One region of the Lysinibacillus sp. FN11 genome, then DNA from elsewhere that is predicted to be linked to it. Evidence: riboswitches for the same ligand, from Rfam matches in the RefSeq annotation. Region 1 holds a riboswitch; each other region holds the start of a gene.
The links. Region 1 has a riboswitch for S-adenosylmethionine ahead of NP781_RS24590 (O-acetylhomoserine aminocarboxypropyltransferase/cysteine synthase family protein). Riboswitches for the same ligand answer to the same signal wherever they lie in the genome.
Positions count from the first base shown of each region.

Region 2: another riboswitch for S-adenosylmethionine. It lies ahead of NP781_RS19630 (bifunctional homocysteine S-methyltransferase/methylenetetrahydrofolate reductase); the one in region 1 lies ahead of NP781_RS24590 (O-acetylhomoserine aminocarboxypropyltransferase/cysteine synthase family protein).
Region 3: another riboswitch for S-adenosylmethionine. It lies ahead of NP781_RS17320 (methionine ABC transporter ATP-binding protein); the one in region 1 lies ahead of NP781_RS24590 (O-acetylhomoserine aminocarboxypropyltransferase/cysteine synthase family protein).

Region 1 is NZ_CP102383.1:4,710,288-4,717,893, reverse strand. It holds gene NP781_RS24610 (DMT family transporter) at 1-561, opposite strand, end outside; gene NP781_RS24605 (MerR family transcriptional regulator) at 717-947, shown strand; gene NP781_RS24600 (homoserine dehydrogenase) at 1,007-1,993, opposite strand; gene NP781_RS24595 (hypothetical protein) at 2,456-2,839, opposite strand; gene NP781_RS24590 (O-acetylhomoserine aminocarboxypropyltransferase/cysteine synthase family protein) at 3,172-4,473, opposite strand; SAM riboswitch class I at 4,590-4,703, opposite strand; gene NP781_RS24585 (glycerol-3-phosphate acyltransferase) at 4,859-5,491, shown strand; gene NP781_RS24580 (SLC13 family permease) at 5,687-7,168, shown strand; gene NP781_RS24575 (succinyl-CoA:acetate CoA-transferase ScpC) at 7,243-7,606, opposite strand, start outside.
Region 2 is NZ_CP102383.1:3,712,010-3,719,615, reverse strand. It holds gene NP781_RS19640 (globin-coupled sensor protein) at 113-1,405, shown strand; gene NP781_RS19635 (protoporphyrinogen oxidase) at 1,643-3,037, shown strand; SAM riboswitch class I at 3,137-3,237, shown strand; gene NP781_RS19630 (bifunctional homocysteine S-methyltransferase/methylenetetrahydrofolate reductase) at 3,326-5,173, shown strand; gene metH (methionine synthase) at 5,166-7,606, shown strand, end outside.
Region 3 is NZ_CP102383.1:3,261,004-3,268,609, reverse strand. It holds gene NP781_RS17355 (3-hydroxyacyl-CoA dehydrogenase/enoyl-CoA hydratase family protein) at 1-1,377, shown strand, start outside; gene NP781_RS17350 (acetyl-CoA C-acetyltransferase) at 1,427-2,599, shown strand; gene NP781_RS17345 (acyl-CoA dehydrogenase FadE) at 2,726-4,510, shown strand; partial or broken gene NP781_RS17340 (arsenate reductase family protein) at 4,699-5,054, shown strand; gene gcvH (glycine cleavage system protein GcvH) at 5,135-5,515, shown strand; gene NP781_RS17330 (toprim domain-containing protein) at 5,607-5,948, shown strand; gene NP781_RS17325 (thioredoxin family protein) at 5,963-6,274, shown strand; SAM riboswitch class I at 6,331-6,434, shown strand; gene NP781_RS17320 (methionine ABC transporter ATP-binding protein) at 6,517-7,545, shown strand; gene NP781_RS17315 (methionine ABC transporter permease) at 7,535-7,606, shown strand, end outside.

The DNA of each region.
Region 1 (7,606 bases):
AAACAAAGCGCAAATGGAGAATGTCATAGCAACTGCGGGTAATGCCTCTTCTTGTGCCATTAATTTTTTACTTATGTTTGTGTAAAATGCAAAGGATAAACCTGCACAAAGCGCTAATATGAATCCGCCAACCTGAACAGAATCTTCTCCATTATTCATAAACAATAAAAGACATCCGATAATGGCCATCAATGTAGCAAGTCCCCATACCGCTGTGGGACGTTTTTTCCATACTAGCCACTCTAAAACACCAGAAAACACTGGTGCACTACCAATAGTAGCAACAGTTCCAATGGCTATACCTGTTAGGCGAATGGATGAGAAGAAAAGACCTTGGAAAAGCGCAATACTAGCCGCAGCTAAAATTGTCCATTTCCATGACCACCTTAAAAAGTTAATTTTCCTCATTATAATCGTAATAACTAATAATAAACTGCCACCAATTGCAGAACGAATCATGGCCACTGCTATCGGAGATACCCCTTGATCCAGATATGTTTGGGCAGTACCTGTCATTCCCCATAGAATTGCTGCTAGTAATACAAACATTGAATTTAGCATTTATCAACTCATCCCCGCTTCACTACGTTATCAATACTAATCATACATATTTATCCAAAATCAAACAATTATCATTTTTACTTTTCTTTTAATTCCAATAGTATGTTTTCTCATGAATGGACGTTATAATAAAAACAGTAAAAGGAGCGAATCGTATGTACAAATCAATTGAAGAGACAGCTATTGATCTTGGTATGCCTGAGGATCAAGTTATGCGTCTAATTTATGAAGGACGCATCCGTTCTGTTTACGATGGCCAACAAATTTTAATCAATAGCGGACAATTCAGCACTTATTTTAAACAATTGGAACGTATAAAAGAGGAAATTGAAATTTGGCGAGCTACTCCTATTCCAGAGGACATAGACGTCAAAGATGAAGACTAAAAGCCCACCATTCATACAATTGAACATTGTTGAATGGCGGGCCTTTTTTAAAGCTTTTATTAGATTGTCACAACAAATCCTGCTCTTTTCCCAATGATTTCAGCATAATCTTCTACCATCACACTCGCTGTTGGATACATCCCTGCTCCAGGACCGATTAATGTTAATGTACCAATATAGTTAGTCTCTAATGCCACCGCATTGAACACATCGTCGACTGGATAAAGTGGATGCTCTTTATCAACTAGTTGAGGACCTACTTTTGCAACAATCTTACCGTCAGCTAGTTTTTCCACTTCAGCTACATGGCGGTAACGTAGACCCTTTTCACATGCTTCATGAACTTGTTCAGCAGAGATACTATCGATCCCAATTACCTCTACATCAGACCAGTCAGGCTGCTCACCAAAAGCTAAGGCACTTAATATCATTAATTTTTTAAATGCATCCTGCCCAGATATATCATTATATGGATCTGCTTCGGCATAACCTAAGCCTTGTGCCTCTTTTAAAGCTGTTTCGAACGACCAGCCCTGTGCACGCATTTTTGTTAAAATATAATTACATGTGCCATTTAAGACACCTTGTATACGACTTACATCATTTACAAGTAAAATATTTTTCATTGTTTTTATAACAGGTACGCCACCAGCAGTAGTAGCCTCATAGCCTACAAAAACACCATTAGCTTTTGCAAGATCCTGCAACTCCAAACCTCGTTTGGCAAACATCACTTTATTGGCAGTAATAACATGACACTTATGTTCCACCGCTCGCTTTAAATAACTGTATGCAGGTTCTTCGTTCACAATTGCTTCAAACACTACCTGCATACCTGGCTCTGCTAAGACTTCATCCATACTTGTTGTCATTAAATGTGCTGTGCCTGGTACACGTTCACGACTAGCATCTGTCACTAAAATCTTCGCTACCTCTAATTCAATACCTAATTTATTTTTTAGCTCTTCTCGTTTTTCATTTAAAATATGGTAAATCCCCTGACCTACCGTTCCAAATCCTAAAATCGCTGCCTTTATAGTTGCCATTCCTATTATTCCCTCCAACTTACATTCCGCAGTTTCATTAAAGCTAACTCTCCATGGGGTTGTGTCATGACAATGTGACACCCACCGCAGTCTTTAGCTAACAACTCTCTTTGTATGAGTTTCGCTATTTCTATATGTGTTAGGACACATACAAATTCAAATAATTCAAAATTTAACTTAAAGAAAATTGTAACGCAAATACACACTTTGCACAAGAAAAATCTTTCTAGGAAGGACATTTGTTTTCTCTAGATGTGCAAAAGAAATCGGTTTCATTCCCTTTATTATACGTTTTATTAATCAATCTATAAGATTTGAACAAATATTGACTATTTACATTTCAATATATGAATGTCTTTCTTCTATTATATATATGTATGCTCAGACACTCATAACAATCCCTTTAAAGAAAAAACTCATTCCCTGTAGCAGCAGAGAATGAGCTTAAAAATATGAGGGGTCTTAACTTGCTTTTGAAAGCAATTGATAACGGTATTGTGCTAAAGCTTGTTGAACAAGACTAATCTCTTCTTCTGTAAAATTTGGTATTGCATATGTACGTTCCACTAATTGAAATGTACCATACTTCAAGTAAAACTCTGTCGCAGGAAGTGAGATATGGCTCACACCATACTGTTCATATGCCTCAAATACTTCCTTAACAGTAAAGTCTTCTTCAGTAAAAACACGTTCTTGAAATGCTGTATGACCAAATACTTCCTGCCATTTTCTTTCAACTGATGTAAGAAGGTGTTGAATGGATTTATTGTTGACAAATACATGCCCTTCATTTAGCTCATATATTAGATAGGATACAATGTTTTGCGCACTATAGATGTTACCCATTTTAAACACTCCTTTATCATCAGTTTTTGGGAAGAGTAGTCACTGGCTAGGCAACTACCCTTCTATATATTCAAAAGTGGGGGAGCACTTATGAAAACATTTACCTTTTTTCTAAAGAATTTTCGTACTGTTAACTTATTTCCTAGTATATAACATGGATTTAATAAAATCAATAATACATATAAAATTACTTGGTATTTTTTTATAAGGTTCTGATAATTAAACGGGTGCCATAATAGGTGGATGTAGCAACGTTTAACGCATTACCAAATGAGGCTAATCGAATGAGAAAATACGTAAACGCCACAACATTCTACCATTTGCTTTAAACTTTAAGCTTCTACTGTTTGTTCAGTTGTTGTTGCCTGTGTAATGGCTTGATCTAAATCAGCAATAATATCCTCTACTGCCTCTAAACCGATGGATAAGCGAATGAGCGACTCGGTTACACCAGCTTGAACTAATTCTTCTGCTGATAGTTGCTGATGTGTAGTGGAAGCTGGATGAATAATTAATGACTTTGCATCACCTACATTTGCTACATGTGAAAATAATCTCACGCTATCAATAAGCTTTCTCCCAGCTTCTCGTCCACCCTTGATGCCAAATGTAAGCACTGAACCGAAGCCATTTCTTAAATATTTTTTTGCTAACCCATGTGTCGGAAAATCTTCTAGGCCGTTATAATTTACATACTCCACAGATGGGTGGTTTTGTAAATACTTAGCCACTGCCAACGCATTTTCATTGTGTTTAGGGATACGCAGATGAAGCGTTTCTAACCCTTGCAATAAATTAAAGGCAGCATCAGCACTTAGTGTTGGACCAAAATCACGTAATAATTGTACACGTAGCTTTGTAGCAAAGGCAGCAGAAGCAGTATCAATTCCATAACGTAACCCATGGTAAGAGGCATCTGGTTCAGTAAAACCAGGGAATCGACCGCTAGTCCAATCAAACTTACCAGCGTCTACAACAACGCCCCCTAAAGTTGTACCATGACCTCCTATCCATTTAGTTGCTGAATGAACCACAACATCTGCACCGTATTCAATAGGTGTAGAACCGTAAGGAGAAGCAAACGTGCTGTCAATAATTAATGGTAGACCATTATCATGTGCAATTTTAGCTACTGCTTCAATATCTAAAACCTTTAAGCTTGGATTACCATAAACCTCTGCAAAGACAGCTTTTGTTTTATCAGTAATCGCCGCATTGAAATTCTCTGGATTTGTTTCATCTACAAAAATTGTTTTAATACCGTAGTTTGGTAATGTGTTAGCAAATAAATTATACGTACCACCATATAAAGAACTAGCTGCTACTATCTCATCACCAGCTCCAGCTAGATTTAAAATGGAAAATGCGATAGCTGCTGCACCAGATGAAAGTGCTACTGCTGCTGTTCCACCTTCCAATAAAGCCACACGTTTTTCAAACACATCAACTGTTGGATTAGTAATTCTTGTGTAAATGTTCCCTGCTTCCTCTAAGGCAAAAAGACGTTGCGCATGAGCAGTGTCTTTAAATACGAAAGCAGTTGAGCGATAGACTGGAACTGTGCGAGAACCCGTCACTGGGTCTGGCTCTTGACCACCATGCAACAGCAATGTTTCTGGTTTAAAATTTGTCATTGTGTACCTCCAAATGGTTATTTTTTTACGATGGTACCGGAGATGAGGAGGATTTTTCTGTAGAAAACAAAAACCCTCTTCAGCTAAGAAGAGGGTTGCGGTTGCAAGTTTTCCTCCCCTTATCTGCCAGATCCAAGTAAGAATCTGTAGGAATTAGCACCTTAGTAAGCTCATTGCTTACTGGTTGCCGGGCATCATAGGGCCTATCCCTCCGCCGCTCTTGATAAGAGTATGAGATTCAATTTCCATCGTTGTTACACAGTATAAACATAGAGTTTTTTTCTGTCAACATGTAAATTTTATTTTTTCCGAAACTTCTGTCTGCTCTTATACGTAATATGAACGCATACACTATTTTAGAAAAAATTTTGAGAGGAGTATTTTTATGGTAAAGGCCGTGATCATTTTTCTTATGATTGGCTATTTAATAGGCTGTATTCACGGCTCTAAAGTGGCTCAATTTTTATCGGGGGTTGATTTAAAAAAGGCTGGGCACGGTAATGCTGGTGCCTCTAATGCTACTCTTTCCCTTGGTTGGAAATATGGCGTTTTAGTTGCCCTCATCGATATAGGCAAAGGTGTTGTGGCTATTATAGGTGCGCATTTTTATCTAGCTGACGCCATTCATTTAACAGAAGAACAAATTTGGCTGCTTACTTATATAATGGCTGCTGGGGTTATTTTAGGTCATAATTTCCCATTCTACATGGGCTTCAACGGGGGGAAAGGAACTGCCTCCATCATTGGTATTTTACTTGCTGTTGATTGGAAGATTGGTTTATTTGCACTTATTTTATTTGTTATTTTATCCTTTGCAACAAATTATTTAATTGTTGGTGTTCTAGAATTTTATCTCGTGTTTTGTACAGCAACTTATTTATGGATTCCTGGCATTGGCCCAACCATTATAGCTCTTCTTCTTTTTGGCATAGCCATTATCCTGCACCTTGAAAATATTAAACGATTAGTCATTGGCACAGAGCCTAAAGTAACTTCTGCCTTTAAGAAAAAGAAATAATATTTTTTGGATATTTTTGTATTATTTGTGACCATGTATTTTCTCTTTATCTACTCATATTGCTGTAAAAAACACAATTTTCACATAGATTTTTTTCTACAATAAAATCGACATATTCTTATCTTAATAAAACATTATACAGGCCGATGTTATGGATAATGATCGTCATTTTTATCGTAGAAAGGATGAGAAAATATGTCTTCCCCAAAGCAAGCAGCTACAAAATTTAATTTAAAGCCACTGTGGATTGGCTTGGCATTCGCGTTACTAATCATTATTACCTTTTTACCTAATAATGGTGATTTACCTATAGCTGGGCAACGAGCTTTAGCCATTTTAGCTTTTGCAGTCATCCTTTGGGTTACAGAGGCCGTTTCATATCCTGTGAGCTCGGCCATGATCATTGCGCTAGTAACTGTTTTACTAGGACTCGCTCCGTCAATGGAAGATCCAACTACAGAGCTAGGAACAGCTAGCGCATTAAAATTATCTTTAAGCGGCTTTAGTAATTCTGCCGTTGCTTTAGTAGCAGCAGCTCTTTTTCTAGCGGCAGCAATGCAAATTACTAATCTACATAAACGACTTGCTCTTTGGATTCTTTCATTGGTAGGAACGAAAACAAAAGCTATCGTATTTGGCGCTATTTTAGTCTCTATCGTCCTCGCATTTTTTGTACCTTCTGCTACAGCACGTGCTGGCGCAGTAGTACCGATATTGCTTGGAATGGTGGCAGCTTTTGGTTTACCACGTGATAGTCGGCTTGCTGCCTTATTAGTTATTACTTCGGTACAAGCAGTTTCCATTTGGAATATCGGTATTAAGACTGCAGCAGCTCAAAATATGGTGGCTTTAAACTTTATCCAAGAGCAATTTAATGTGGATATTTCATGGGGTGCTTGGCTACTTTATGCCGCCCCCTTCTCAATTATTATGTCTATCTTTTTATTTTTCATTATGATTGCTTTAATTAAACCTGAGACTAGCAATATCGAAGGTGGTAAAGAGGTCATCAAAAAACAGCTTGCAGAGCTTGGCCCATTAAAGGCTCCTGAAATTCGTTTAATCATTACATCCGTAGTTTTACTATTTTTCTGGGCAACTGAAGGAAAGCTACATCCATTTGATACGACAACAGTCACAATTATTGCTATCGCTATTCTATTAATGCCTAAAATCGGTGTGTATTCGTGGAAGGAAGTTGAGCCTCATATTCCATGGGGAACAATTATCGTCTTTGCGGTAGGCATTATGTTAGGAACCATTTTACTAAATACGCAAGGTGCTGCATGGTTATCAGATAAAGTTTTTGGTTCACTCGGGCTAAATACTATGCCTTTACTAGCAACCATCGCACTCGTAACTTTATTTAACATTTTGATTCATTTAGGCTTTGCAAGCGCAACTAGCTTAGCCTCAGCACTTATACCTGTGTTTATCGTTTTAGCCTCCACATTAACGGCTAATGTTGATCAAGTTGGTTTTGTTATTGTGCAACAATTCGTCATAAGCTTTGGCTTCCTATTACCAATTAGTGCACCACAAAACATGCTTGCCTATGGTACAGGTTCCTTTACAACAAAGGATTTCTTGAAATCTGGGATTCCATTAACCATTATCGGTTTCCTTCTCGTACTTTTGTTCTCTGCAACTTATTGGAAATGGATTGGATTATTATAAGACTTTCATTAAATTAAAACGTAAAAGCCTTGAAGAAACAGACTAAACTGTCCTTCAAGGCTTTTCAGATAATACTATTGTTTTGTAAAAGCAGGGTCCTTCATCGTACCGTTTTTCGCATAATTAACGTGCCATGATAGTGCTTTTTCTAGATCATGTGGTGTATGATGTCCACCCGTTGCCTCATTGGCATCATTAAAGTACTGCCACAGCTGCTCCCTATAATCAGGATGTGCACAATTATCAATGATAAGTCCCACTCGCTCTTTTGGGGCAAGTCCTCGTAAATCTGCTACGCCCTGTTCAGTTACAATGACATCAACATCATGCTCTGTATGATCAACATGCGAGACCATTGGAACAATACTCGAAATATCTCCACCCTTAGCATAGGACTTTGTCACAAAAATTCCTAAACGTGCATTTCGAGCAAAGTCA
Region 2 (7,606 bases), 1.0 Mb from region 1:
ATCTGACTAATCTGATTTTATCGGTATTTTTTCGTGTATCCATCAATATGTTAAAAGGGATTTGATGTTTCTCAGCCTGATGAAAGTAAACGGAATGAAAGAGGGAAGATGTGTGATTTTTCAAAAACAGAGAAAGACGAAGGTATTGGATTTACAGCAATACACAGTGAAAATGGATTTGTCCTCTCGTCAATCGATGGCGAAGCAAATTGAAATGCTGAACTTAACGAAGAACGACTTACAATATTTAAAAGCTTTCCAGCCAATAGTTATGGATAATGTAGATCACATCGTAAACCGTTTTTACAACATGATTGGAACAGAGCATCATTTGGTAGATATTATCAGTCATCATAGTTCTGTAGAAAAGCTTAAAGTAACATTACGGCAACATATTATTGAAATGTTTAACGGAACCATTGATGAGATGTATTACCAAAGGCGTGTAAAAATTGCAAAGGTGCATGTCCACATTGGGCTTAGAACACAGTGGTATATCTGTGCATTCCAAGATTTATCGATATCATTTATTGATTTAGTCGAAAAAAATATAGAATTTCCACAAGATCAATTTAATACGATCAGAGCTATATCGAAAATTTGTAATTTTGAGCAACAACTCGTTTTAGAAGCTTTTGAAAACACTGTGGAACAACTGAAAGAAAAAATGGTTCATGAAAAAGAAGCGATTGAACGACAGATTGTAGATTCTTCGGAAGCACTTGCAGCTATCTCACAGGAAACCAATAATTCATTTTCCTGCTTAAGTAAGCAATCTGACGAAATTAAACATTTGGCAAAAAAATCACTCGATGTGTCTACACTGGCTGAAAACCAAGCACTTGAGGGTCGCGAGCGTTTAAAAAATCAATCACAAAATATGCTAAATATTAGTCATTCTCTTCATGATATAGAAGAAAATATAGAACAATTATCAGGTATGTCTAAGGAAATGGAAACAATCATGAGTGTTGTGACCAATATTGCGAATCAAACAAATCTATTGGCTTTAAATGCAGCAATTGAAGCAGCACGTGCTGGGGAAGCGGGAAAGGGCTTTAGTGTAGTGGCCGATGAAGTACGGAAATTATCAATTCAGACAAAAGAATCTGTTACAGCGGTGGCTTTGTTATTGAAAAAGACAGGTGAACGAACAGAGAAACTAGAGTATTCTTTGACAAATATTCAAGATGAAGTTGCAGCAGGTGAAGAAAATATGTTACAAACTGAAGGCCAATTTACGAGTATATTGGGAGCCATGACAGAGGCAAAAGATCAAAATGAGTGTATGGCAACAAAAATACAAGCAATTGTAGGCATATTAAGTGAATTAGGCACTTCATTTACTGAGGTAACAAATTCAGCAGAAAAATTAGCGAGCTTTGCGCAAAATTTAAAAGGATAGACTATTAACAACATCCTATTTTTTATGTTTTTAGACGTAATAAACACTATAGTACCTATTAAAATGTTTGTTGTGAAGCCATCGTTATAGAGGATCAATCTTATAGAGATTCAGAAAGTAAGAGCTATTTCACTGAAGAAATAGCTCTATTTTTGCTAAATTTGTAAAGGGTTTAACGTAATTTTCAATGAAAAAAAGATTATACTGTAGAAAGAACGAATAATAGGGGCGGTTATGATGAAAACAGTTGTTGTTTTAGGCGGCGGTATTACAGGACTATGTACAATGCATTATTTGCAACGTCAAGTAAAGGAACATAATTTAGATGTTCGTCTAGTGCTTATAGAAAAAAATACATATTTAGGAGGCAAATTATATTCAGCACATGAAAAAGGTTTCATCATGGAAACGGGTGCTGATTCTATTGTAGCCCGTCATCAAGGCGTTATGGAACTCGTGCGGGAGCTTGATTTTGAGGCGGAACTAGTTTACAACGAAACAGGTATTTCTTATATTTATACGAATAATGAGTTACATGCTATTCCGGCAGATTCAACTTTCGGAATACCGATGAGTTTAGCATCCTTAGAGGAAAGTACACTTATTTCCGAGCAAGGAAAAAAAGAAGCGTTGAAGGATTTAACATTGCCAAACAATAGCTTCACAAAGGAAAGTTCAATCGGTGAATTTTTAACTTACTATTTAGGAGAGGAACTGGTGAAAAATCAAATTGCACCAGTCCTTGCAGGTGTTTATTCGGGAGATTTACATCAGCTTTCTATTGGCTCTACTTTACCGTATTTGATTGATTATAAGAATGATTATGGAAGTATTATTAAAGGCTTTGATGCGAATCGTGAGCAATTTGTTAAAGCAGCGAACAAAAAATTTATATCGTTTAAAAAAGGTTTATCTTCTTTAATTGATCGACTTGAACAAACCTTATCCGATGTAGAAATTATCAAGGGTGTTACTACGTTAAATGTTCAAAAACAAGATAAGAACTACACTATTACCTTAGCTAATGGTGAAATTATTGAGTCAGATTATGTCGTTTTAGCATTACCGAACGATACTGTCCAAAATCTGCTACAGGATGAATCTTTAAACCGCTATTTTGATCGATTTACGACAGCGTCAGCGATTACTATCTATTTAGGTTTTGATGTGCCAGATGCTAAATTGCCAGCAGATGGAACAGGCTATATTGTTTCCCATAATTCAGACGTTACTTGTAATGCAGCAACTTGGACTAGTCGTAAATGGAAGCATACATCGAAAGAAAATAAATTACTTGTGCGACTCTTTTATAAGAGCATCAATCCAGCCTATGAGCAACTACGTGCCATGACGGATGAAGAATTGGCAGCAGTTGCTTTAGAAGATGTGAGAAAGAGCCTAGGAATAGAGGAGCAACCAACCGTTGTGAATGTAACAAAATGGATTGATCAAATGCCTAAATATGATCTAGCACATCGTGAGGCATTACAAGGATTACTACAAGAATTACATGAGAAATATCCTAATTTATCGATTGCAGGGTGCTCATATTTTGGCGTAGGTATCGGTGCTTGCATTCAAAATGGGAAAAAAATTGGCGAAGAGCTTGCAAAGGAACTTGCCAATTTCTAAGATTTTAAGTGGAAAAAAACTTTGTTATGTGAAATAGTCTTGACTCATTCGTCAGTAAACGATATGATTCTTTTAATTATTTAAAAAATTCATACTTAATTCTTATCAAGAGAAGCAGAGGGACTGGCCCATTGAAGCTTCAGCAACCAACTTTATTGTCAGGTGCTAAATCCAGAAGACCGTTGAGTCGAAGATGAGAAGGAACAACAATGATGAATCGTTAAAGCCTTCTTTTTTATGAAAGAAGGCTTTTTATTATATAGAGACATAGGAAGAGAGGCTAATTTTATGGGATTGCTTGAAAGGTTAAAAACGCATGTATTGACGGCAGACGGTGCAATAGGCACAGTGCTATATGGCTATGGATTGGAGTATTGCCATGAGGAAATGAATGTTCAGAGACCCGAGTTAATTGAAAAGATTCATAGAGAATATATTGCAGCTGGTGCTGACATCATTCAAACGAATACGTACGGTGCAAATGCCATTAAATTAGCTCGCTATGGATTAGAATCACGTGTCCAACAATTTAATGAAGCTGCTATCACCATCGCAAAACGAGCAGCGGCTGATGGCGGTCAATTTGTTTTAGGAACAATTGGTGGTATTCGGGGAATTCGTAAAAGTGATGCAACCTTGGATGAAATATTAGCGACTATTGAAGAACAAGCAAGAGTCTTACTTGCAGGGAATCCAGATGGCCTTTTACTTGAAACTTATTATGATTTTGAAGAATTAACAGCAACCTTAAAGATGCTACGAGAAAAAACAAAATTGCCGATTATTGCACAAGTTTCTATGCATGAGCCTGGTGTTTTACAAAATGGGATGTCTTTAAATAATGCTCTACATGAGCTTGAATTCCTAGGTGCTGATATTGTTGGTGTCAATTGTCGACTAGGTCCACACCATACAATTCTGGCATTTGAGGGTGTAGAACTTCCTCATAAGGCATTTATGTCGGCCTATCCAAATGCTTCACTTCTGGACTTAGAGGATGGGCGTGTCGTTTATGAGTCAGAAGCTGATTATTTTGGTCGAGCGGCTGTTGAATTGCGTGATCAAGGTGTACGCTTAATAGGGGGCTGCTGTGGTACAACACCCAAACATATTGCAGCAGCAAAGAAGTATTTAGAAGAGTTATCACCGGTTCAGGAGAAGCATGCGAAGCCTAAAAAGATTGAGATTGTTCGGGAAGCGGAGCCAACAAAGTATGAGCCTCTTCATGAAAAAGTTAAACGTGAACGCTCTGTCATAGTAGAGTTGGATACACCTAGACATTTAGAGATCGATGGGTTCCTTGAAGGAGCAAAGCAATTATATGATGCAGGTGCAGATGTAGTTATGATGGCAGACAATTCACTGGCCTCTCCACGTATTAGTAATATTGCAATGGGCGCATTGTTGAAGAGCACACATAATGTACGCCCACTAACTCATATTACATGTCGCGACCGTAATTTAATTGGTCTACAATCCCATTTAATGGGGTTAAATGCTTTAGGTATTCATGATGTGTTGGCCGTTACGGGTGATCCAACGAAAGTAGGAGATTTCCCAGGTGCGACAAGTGTTTATGATGTATCTTCCATGGAGCTAATCCAATTAATTAAGCAATTAAATGAAGGGGTCTCGTTCTCAGGTAAGCCACTTCGTAAAAAAGCAAATTTTTCAGTTGCTGCTGCATTTAATCCAAACGTCCGTGTGTTAGATCGTGCTGTGACACGCTTGGAGAAGAAAATTGAGCATGGGGCAGACTATTTCATTTCTCAACCAGTATATACGAAAGAGAAGATTGTAGAGATTTATGAGGCAACAAAGCATTTACAAGCTCCAATTTACATCGGTATTATGCCTGTTACGAGTTATAAAAGCGCTGAATTTTTACATCATGAAGTGCCAGGTATCAAATTATCTGAAGATGCCTTAACAAGAATGAAAGCATGTGGAGAAGATAAAGAAAAGGCAACATTGGAAGGGATTGCTATTGCCAAAGAATTAGTAGAAGTGGCTACGCAATATTTCAATGGGATTTACCTTATTACACCATTTTTACGTTACGATGTGACACTAGAGTTGATGAAATATATAGAGCAATTGGATGAACAGAAAAAAGGAGTAAGTATACATGGCTAAGCACTCGATTGAAGAGCAACTAGAGAAACGCATTTTAATTCTTGATGGCGCAATGGGAACAATGCTACAAAATGAAAATTTATCAGCAGAGGATTTTGGTGGCGAGGAACTTGATGGCTGTAATGAAAATCTTGTGCTTACTAGACCAGATGTCATTGAAAAAATTCACCATAAATACTTAGAGGCAGGCGCAGATATTATTTGTACAAATACATTTGGTGGGACGCCTCTTGTGTTAAATGAATATGATCTTGGCACAAAAGCAGAAGAAATTAATAAGCGTGCAGTGGAAATTGCTCGCCAAGCAGTGGATCGTTATTCCACATCGGATTGGCCACGTTTTGTTGCAGGGGCTATGGGGCCAACAACAAAAACGTTATCAGTAACTGGTGGTATTACATTTGATGAGCTAGAGGAAAATTTTTATGTACAGGCAAAGGCATTAATTGAGGCAGGAGCCGACGTTTTGTTATTAGAAACAAGTCAGGATATGCTCAATGTCAAAGCAGGCACACTTGGCGTAAAGCGCGCTTTTGCATCAACGGGAAAAGAGCTACCCGTCATGATTTCAGGAACAATAGAACCGATGGGTACAACGCTTGCAGGGCAAACAATCGATGCCTTTTATATTTCGATCGAGCATATTAAACCATTATCAGTTGGCCTAAACTGTGCGACAGGACCTGAGTTTATGACGGATCACATTCGTTCATTAGCAGAGCTTTCAACAGGCTATATTAGCTGTTATCCAAATGCTGGCTTGCCAGATGAAGAAGGGTGTTATCATGAATCACCGGAATCGCTATCGCAAAAATTAAAAGGTTTTGCAGAAAAAGGTTGGCTTAATATTGTAGGTGGATGTTGTGGGACGACACCGGCTCATATTGCAGCCATTCGTGAGGTCTTAAAAGATGAAAAACCTCGCCAATTACCAGAAAAAACACATGGTCATGCAGTATCAGGAATTGAACCGTTATTGTATGACGATTCTATGCGTCCGTTATTTATTGGGGAGAGAACAAATGTAATTGGCTCTCGTAAATTTAAGAATTTAATCATCGATGGGAAATTTGAGGAGGCCGCAGAGATTGCACGTGCTCAAGTCAAAAATGGTGCACATGTTATTGATATTTGTTTAGCCAACCCTGATCGCGATGAATTAGCCGATATCCGTGGTTTTATGCAGGAGGTTGTAAAAAAGGTTAAGGTGCCTCTTGTGATTGACTCAACTGATGAAAAAGTAATTGAGGAAGCATTAAAGTTTTCACAAGGGAAAGCCATCATTAACTCTATTAATCTAGAGGATGGTGAAGAACGATTTGATGCAGTATTACCACTCGTGAAAAAATATGGTGCATCGTTAGTTGTCGGAACGATAGATGAAAAGGGAATGGCGGTTGACCGTCATCGAAAGCTCGAAATTGCCGAGCGCTCCTATCAACTTTTAACGGAGAAATGGGGGATTGCACCAGAGGATATCATTTTCGACCCATTAATGTTCCCTGTAGGAACTGGGGATGAGCAGTATATTGGTTCAGCGTTAGAAACGATTGAAGGCATTCGTCTCATCAAAGAAAAATTGCCGCAGACATTGACGGTACTTGGCGTAAGTAATATCTCATTTGGCTTACCACCAGTTGGTCGTGAAGTACTGAATGCTGTTTATCTCTATCATTGTACACAGGCGGGCTTAGATTATGCCATTGTTAATACAGAGAAATTGGAGCGTTATGCATCCATCCCTGAAGAGGAAATCAAACTCGCAAATGACCTGCTCTTTAATACAAATGATGAAACATTAGCAGTGTTTACAGATTTTTATCGAGATAAAAAGAAGGAGAAAACGGAAGCTGATATTCCGAAAACGGTTGAAGGTCGTTTAGCTTACTATATATTAGAAGGTACCAAAGAAGGGCTAATTGAGGATTTAGACGCTGCAAGGGAAATCTTCGAGGCGCCACTTGATATAATTAATGGTCCTTTAATGGAGGGCATGGCTGAGGTAGGTCGATTATTTAATGATAATCAACTCATTGTAGCAGAGGTCTTACAATCAGCAGGTGTGATGAAGGCCGCAGTTGCTCATTTAGAGCAATTCATGGAGAAGGATGAAGAGAGTGCTGGAAAAGGGAAAATGGTACTTGCTACGGTAAAAGGCGATGTTCACGATATTGGGAAAAACCTGGTTGATATTATATTAAGTAATAATGGCTATAAGGTAGTCGATTTGGGCATTAAAGTAACCCCTGCCCAATTGATTGATGCGATTCGTAAGGAAAAACCTGATTTTATTGGGCTGTCAGGTTTACTCGTGAAATCAGCGCAGCAGATGGTCATTACTGCTCAGGATTTTAAAGAGGCAGGAATTGATGTACCTATTTTAGTTGGTGGGGCTGCACTTTCACGTCGTTTTACTGAAACAAAAATTGCAGA
Region 3 (7,606 bases), 1.4 Mb from region 1:
AAACAAACTCGTGGATTGGCCAATAAAGTGAAGGCGTTAACCTATGCAAAGGATCGTACAGGCGAGCTATTATGGGGGATTTTTGCACCAACGCTCCTTTATTCTGCACAGCTACATGGGGAGATTGCAGATGATATCGTAGCCATTGATAACGCGATGAAATGGGGCTTCGGTTGGCAACAAGGGCCATTTGAGATTTGGGATGCTATAGGCGTAAAAGATTCTGTGGCGAAAATGGAGGCTGAGGGCCGAGAGGTACCTGCATTTGTCAAAGAGATGTTAGCAAATGGCGTGGAGACATTCTATACAGAATTAGACGGAGATTTAGCTTACTATAATGGTTCACAATATGTGAAAGTGCCAGTCAATGAAAAAGAGATTAATTTAAAACGTTATAAGAAAAAGCATGGTGTGATTAAATCAAACACAGGTGCTAGTTTAATAGATTTAGGGGATGGAATTGCATTACTTGAGTTCCATTCGCAATCCAATGCAATCGGTTTGGATATTATCCAAATGATTAACTTTGCGGTAGATGAAGTAGAGGCTAACTATAAGGGCTTAGTCATCGGTAATCAGGGGAAAAACTTCTGTGTTGGGGCTAATCTAGGAATGATTTTAGTAGAAGCACAGGATGATAATATATTTGAGCTAGATTTCGTCATTAAGGCATTCCAAGATGCTATGCAGAAAATAAAATATTCACGTAAGCCTGTTGTAGCAGCACCGTTTGCCATGACATTAGGCGGGGGAGCAGAGGTTTGCTTACCAGCTGCACATATTCAAGCAACAATGGAAACATATATGGGCTTAGTGGAAGTAGGGGTTGGATTAATCCCAGGTGGTGGCGGAAATAAAGCGCTCTATCAAAAATTCCTCAAGGGCTTACCAAACGGCGTAGAGGTAGACTATCAACATATTGCTAATAAAGTATTTGAAACAATTGCGATGGCGAAGGTTTCAACATCTGGTGAGGAAGCACGTGAAAATAATTTCCTAAACTTTGCGGATGGTATTTCAGTTAATCCAGATCATCAATTGTATGATGCGAAGCAGGCGGCATTAGCACTTTACGAAGCGGGCTATCAACCACCTGTACCAACTAAAGTGCCAGTGGTCGGTGCATCAGGCTATGGTACATTACTCATCGGTGCGCAAGGGATGTTTGAGTCAGGCTTTATTAGCGAACATGATTTAAAAATTGCTAAAAAATTAGCTTATGTTATTGCAGGTGGAAAGGTTCCGTACGGCACATTAGTCGATGAGCAATATTTATTGAACTTAGAGCGTGAGGCATTCCTTAGTCTTGTTGCTGATCCGCTATCACAGCAAAGAATGCAACACATGCTGTTAAAAGGTAAACCACTTCGTAACTAATTGACGAAATAGATCAATCTTGCACATGAAACAAAGGGGGATTAATACGATGCGTGAAGCCGTTATTGTAGCAGGAGCACGAACTCCAATTGGAAAAGCAAAAAAAGGTTCTTTAGCAACAGTAAGACCAGATGATTTTGGTGCTGTTGTAGTCAAGGAAACATTGAAAAGAGCAGGCTATGAAGGGCCAATTGATGATTTAATTTTAGGCTGTGCAATGCCTGAAGCAGAGCAAGGAATGAATGTAGCACGTAGTATTGGGGCACTTGCTGGATTACCAGATACAACCCCTGCTCTGACAATTAACAGATTTTGCTCATCAGGTTTACAGGCAATTGCCTATGCAGCAGAGCGAATTATGTTAGGACACTCAAAGGCAATTCTTGCTGGTGGTGTAGAATCCATGAGTATGGTGCCGATGGTAGGGAATACACCACGTTTAAATCCGACTTTAGCAGAAACGGCTCCACAATATTATATGGGCATGGGGCATACAGCTGAGGAAGTAGCTCGTCAATATAATGTTAGTCGTGAAGACCAAGATGCTTTTGCTGTTCGCTCGCACGAGCTTGCTGAAAAGGCAATTAAAGAAGGTAAATTCAATGATGAAATTGTACCAATCGAAGTGGAACAGCATTACGTAGACGATAACAATAAACCACAGGTGAAAAAATTCACATTTAGTATGGATGAAGGTGTACGTCCAGGTACATCAGTTGAAGGTTTGGCAAAATTGCGTCCAGCTTTCCACGTAAAAGGCAGTGTAACGGCGGGTAATGCCTCTCAAACTTCTGATGGTGCAGCAGCTGTACTAGTAATGGATCGTGAAGAAGCTGACAAGCAAGGACTGACACCAATGGCAAAATTCCTAGGCTTTGCAGTTGGCGGTGTACCTCCTGAAGTAATGGGGATCGGGCCTATCGTGGCAGTGCCAAAAGCGTTGGAAATTGCAGGTTTATCCATCGAGGATATTGATTTATGGGAAATCAATGAAGCGTTTGCTTCACAGTCATTACAAGTGGTACGTCATTTAGGCATCGACCAAGAGAAAGTCAATGTCAATGGTGGAGCGATTGCATTAGGTCACCCACTAGGCGCAACGGGAGCTATTTTAACATTAAAGCTAATTCATGAATTGAAGCGTCAAGGGAAGAAATATGGCGTAGTGACAATGTGTATTGGTGGCGGCATGGGTGCTGCTGGCGTATTTGAAGTTCTATAATTTTTGCTAGATCAGCTTGAGGTGTACTGTTTGCGGTTGCCTCCGAACATTGTATACGTCAAGCTTTTCTATATATGATCACTAGGGGAATCAACTAACAAAAAGATATATTGGGAGGAATTAATCATGACTGAAAAAACAACTGATTTCATTAAAGGCGGCGGATTTCTTATTGAAGATGTGGAATTAGATCGTGTATTTACACCGGAAGATTTCACTGACGAACATAAAATGATTGCTAAAACAACAGAGGAATACGTTACAAATGAAGTTTTACCAGTAGTGGAAAATTTAGAGCACCATGAATTTGAACATTCAGTGCGTCTCCTAAAAAGTGCAGGCGAATTAGGCTTACTTGGAGCAGATGTGCCTGAAGAATACGAAGGGCTTGGATTAGACAAAGTTTCTTCCGCTTTAATCGCTGAAAAAATGTCTGTTGCAGGTGGTTTCTCTATCACACATGGTGCTCACGTTGGTATTGGGTCATTACCAATTGTTCTATTCGGTAATGAAGATCAAAAGAAAAAATATTTACCTAAGCTTGCTTCAGGTGAATTAATCGCTGCCTATGCATTAACAGAGCCAGGTTCAGGTTCAGATGCTCTAGGTGCAAAAACGACTGCAAAATTAAATGAAGCTGGCACACATTATATTTTAAATGGTGAAAAACAATGGATTACGAATGCAGGCTTTGCTGATGTATTTGTGGTCTACGCAAAAATTGATGGCGATAAATTCTCTGCCTTTATCGTAGAACGTGCCTACAATGGTGTTTCAGTTGGTCCTGAAGAAAAGAAAATGGGGATTAAATCATCATCAACTCGTACATTAGTATTGGAAGATGCGGAAGTACCTGTAGAAAATCTATTAGGCGAAATTGGGCGTGGGCATATCATTGCGTTCAATATTTTAAACATTGGTCGTTATAAACTAGGCGTGGGCACAATTGGCGGATCGAAACGTGCATTGGAGTTAGCTATTCAGTATACAAACCAACGTCAGCAGTTTAAGACAAAGCTTTCTGATTTCAATCTGACAAAAGAAAAATTATCAACAATGGCTTCTCAATTGTATGCTTCTGAATCATTAAACTATCGTACTGTTGGACTATTTGAGGATCGCTTAAGCCAGTTAAGCCTGGAAGAGCAAAAGCAAGGAAAAGTAATTGCAGGTGCGATCGCCGAATATGCGATTGAATGTTCTATTGCCAAAGTATTCGGTTCAGAAACATTAGACTATATTGCTGACGAAGCTGTCCAACTTCATGGCGGTTATGGCTTTATGGCTGAGTATGAGGTAGAGCGTATTTACCGTGATTCTCGTATTAATCGAATTTTTGAAGGAACAAACGAAATTAACCGCATGATTGTACCTGGTACATTTATGAAAAAGGCGCTAAAAGGTGAGCTGCCATTATTACAAGTGGCTCAAAATTTACAGCAAGAGCTGCTTATGCTAATGCCAGAGGAAATCGGTACAGAGCCGTTAGCACAAGAAAAATATTTAGTGAAAAATGCCAAGAAAATTGCTGTCTTAGCTGCAGGCTTAGCAGCCCAACGCTTTGGTGCAAAGCTTGATCAAGAGCAAGAAGTATTGGTAAACATTGCGAATATAGCTAACCAATTATTTGCAATGGAATCAGCTGTCTTACGTACAGAAAAGGCAATTGCTCGTGACGGTGTTGAAAAAGCACATCAAAAATTGCTATACACACAAATTTTCTGCCAGGAAGCATTCGCAGAAATCGAAAAGGAAGCAAAAGACACAATTCTTGCTTCAGCAGATGGCGATGCAGCCCGTATGACATTATCTGCACTGCGTAAGCTAACGCGTAATAATCCATACAATCTAATTGTGAAGAAGCGTGAGGCTTCAGTTAAATTAATTGATGCTGAAAAATATATTGTTTAAAGCGCACACCTAACCTAGCTATCTGCAAAAGATAGCTAGGTTTTTTTATATAAGAAAAATGACTAATATCGTAAGAGGACGGATAAAAATGCAAAACTAGTGGATAAACTTACAAAAAAGAGTGAAGTTCACCATTGAAAACAACTATGATGGTATACTACAGAAAAAGACAGAAGAGGAGCATTGTAATGACGATTCAATTTTTCCATTATCCGAAATGTACAACATGTAAAAAGGCACAGAAGTGGTTAAATGAGCATGAGGTTTCCTATGAAGAGGTACATATCGCAGAGCAACCTCCCACTAAAGAAGAATTAACAGCTATTTGGCAGGCTAGCGGACAGCCTTTGAAGAAATTTTTTAATACCTCAGGTATGAAATATCGTGAGCTTGGCTTAAAGGACAAGTTAGCCGAAATGACGGAGGATGAGCAGCTTGAGTTATTAGCTTCAGATGGTATGTTAATTAAACGTCCCATCGTCACAGATGGAAAAAAGTTACTTTAGGTTTTAAAGAAGTAGATTTTGAGCAAGCTTGGAAATAACCGTATTAAACCTTGTATTTAGAGGAGAAGTATGGCACACTGAAAGTGAATATATTACATATTTATGGAGGGGTTTTTGCATGAGCACACCTAAAGACTTACGATACTCTGAAGAACATGAATGGGTAAAAGTAGAAGATGGAAAAGTACGTATTGGTATTACTCACTTCGCACAATCTGAATTAGGAGATATCGTATTCGTTGAGCTTCCACAAGTTGGCGACGAAATCAAAACAGATGATCCATTCGGTAGCGTAGAATCAGTAAAAACTGTTTCTGAATTATATGCACCAATCTCAGGTACTGTAGTGGAAGTAAATGCAGATTTAGAAGATAGCCCAGAATTCGTTAATGAATCACCATATGAAAAAGCATGGATGATCGTTGTTGAGCCTGCTGATGCATCAGAAGTTGAGAAACTAATGACAGCAGAGCAATACGAAGAAATGATCGCTGAATAAGACAAGCCATAATCGAAAAACGTCGGCAACTACCGGCGTTTTTTGTTATATAATGACTTATAAGTGGGGATCTCTAAATGGAGGTGGCGTAATGTTCGAGGGAAAATGCTTGATAGTAGAAGGGCGTTCAGATAAGCTACAAATTGAGCCTATTTTGAATGAGAATGTTACAATACTATGTACGAATGGTACAATTGGTGTGCATCAACTAGAAGAACTACTGGATCCCTATGAGGGCTGTGAGCTATTTACTTTTTTTGATGCAGATACTTCTGGGGATAAGCTACGTGCATTAATGGACAGACATTATCCAGAAGCTGAGCATCTGCGCACAATGCCAACATACAAGGAAGTAGAAACGACACCAAGAAAAGTCCTAGCGATGATTTTACTGCGTGCACATTTTTCAATCCATAATGAATATATTTTGTAAGGTTGCGTGAGTAAATGGAAGAATGGTCAACAGAGCAGTGGGAAACGGCTAAACAGTCGGGAGAGAAAACTGCATTTTATTTATATACACCGATGTGTGGAACATGTGCAGTGGCATCTAAAATGATGTCCGTTATTGAACAATTACTGCCACAGCTACAAATTGGTAAAGCAAATATCAACTTTTTGGAACACATTGCCTATGAGCATCAAATTGAAAGTGTTCCCTGTCTACTCATCAGTGATGGCGGAAAAGTGACAGAAAAAATTTATGCCTTTCAATCCGTACCATTTTTATATGAATTGTTAAAAAAATCAATTGACTGAACTTTACTAGCGTGGTAAAGTATCAAATATATTACTAAAACATTAAATATATCGAACTCTTATGAAGAGTGGCGGAGGGAAGTGCCCTATGAAGCCCGGCAACCATCACAATGTGAAAAGGTGCCAAATCACTCAAAGATTTTTCTTTGAAAGATGAGAGAACGGTTTAACGTATCATACGTGACCCCTTCTACTTGTCTGTGAGTGAAGGGGTTTTCTATATGAGAAAAGGAGTATTCGCTATGATCCAGCTTCAAAATATTACAAAGAAATACAAAACAGCAAATGGCGAATTAACGGCAGTCAAAGACGTCAACCTTACTATTAATAAAGGTGAAATTTTTGGCATTATCGGCTATAGTGGTGCTGGTAAAAGTACCATGATTCGTTTATTAAACGGTTTAGAGAAACCGACAGCAGGAACAGTAACGGTGAACAATCAAGAATTTTCATCGATAAAAGGGCAAAAGCTTAGAGCGGCTAGACAAAAGGTAAGTATGATTTTCCAGCATTTCAATTTACTTTGGTCGAGAACAGTTGCCGAAAATATTGCATTCCCTTTAGAAATCGCAGGCTTCCCAAAGGCTCAACGTGAAGCACGTGTGAAGGAATTGATTGCCCTTGTAGGCTTAGAAGGGCGCGATAAGGCCTATCCATCCCAGCTTTCTGGTGGACAAAAGCAGCGTGTAGGAATTGCACGTGCATTAGCGAATAATCCAGAGGTTTTACTATGTGATGAGGCGACTTCCGCACTCGATCCTGAAACAACGGATGCTATTCTTGATTTACTCGTAGATATAAATGAACGCTTAGGCTTAACAATCGTCCTGATTACCCACGAAATGCATGTCATTCGCAAAATTTGTCATCGTGTAGCGGTGATGGAGGCAGGCGAAATTGTGGAACGTGGTGAGGTATTGCAAGTCTTCCAAGCCCCACAGGCAGCTATTACTAAGAAGTTTGTATCTCAAATTACAGACACTAAGGAAACACAAGATACGGTAGCACAAATTAAAACAAACTATCCAACTGGACAACTTGTCAAACTTATTTTTGTTGGTGAAAAAACAGAACAGCCTGTCATCTCACATCTTGTGAAACAATTTGATGTAGAAGTAAGTATTGTTCACGGAAATATTTCGCAAACAAAAAATGGTGCATATGGTACATTGATTGTGCAAATTGATGGCTCTCAGACAAACGTCACTGAAGCCCTTCGTTATTTAAATACAGTGGAAGTACAGACGGAGGTGATTGAAAATGCTAACTAATCTCTTTCCGAATGTAGACTGGGAAAATATGTGGCAAGCTACGTATGAAACATTATACATG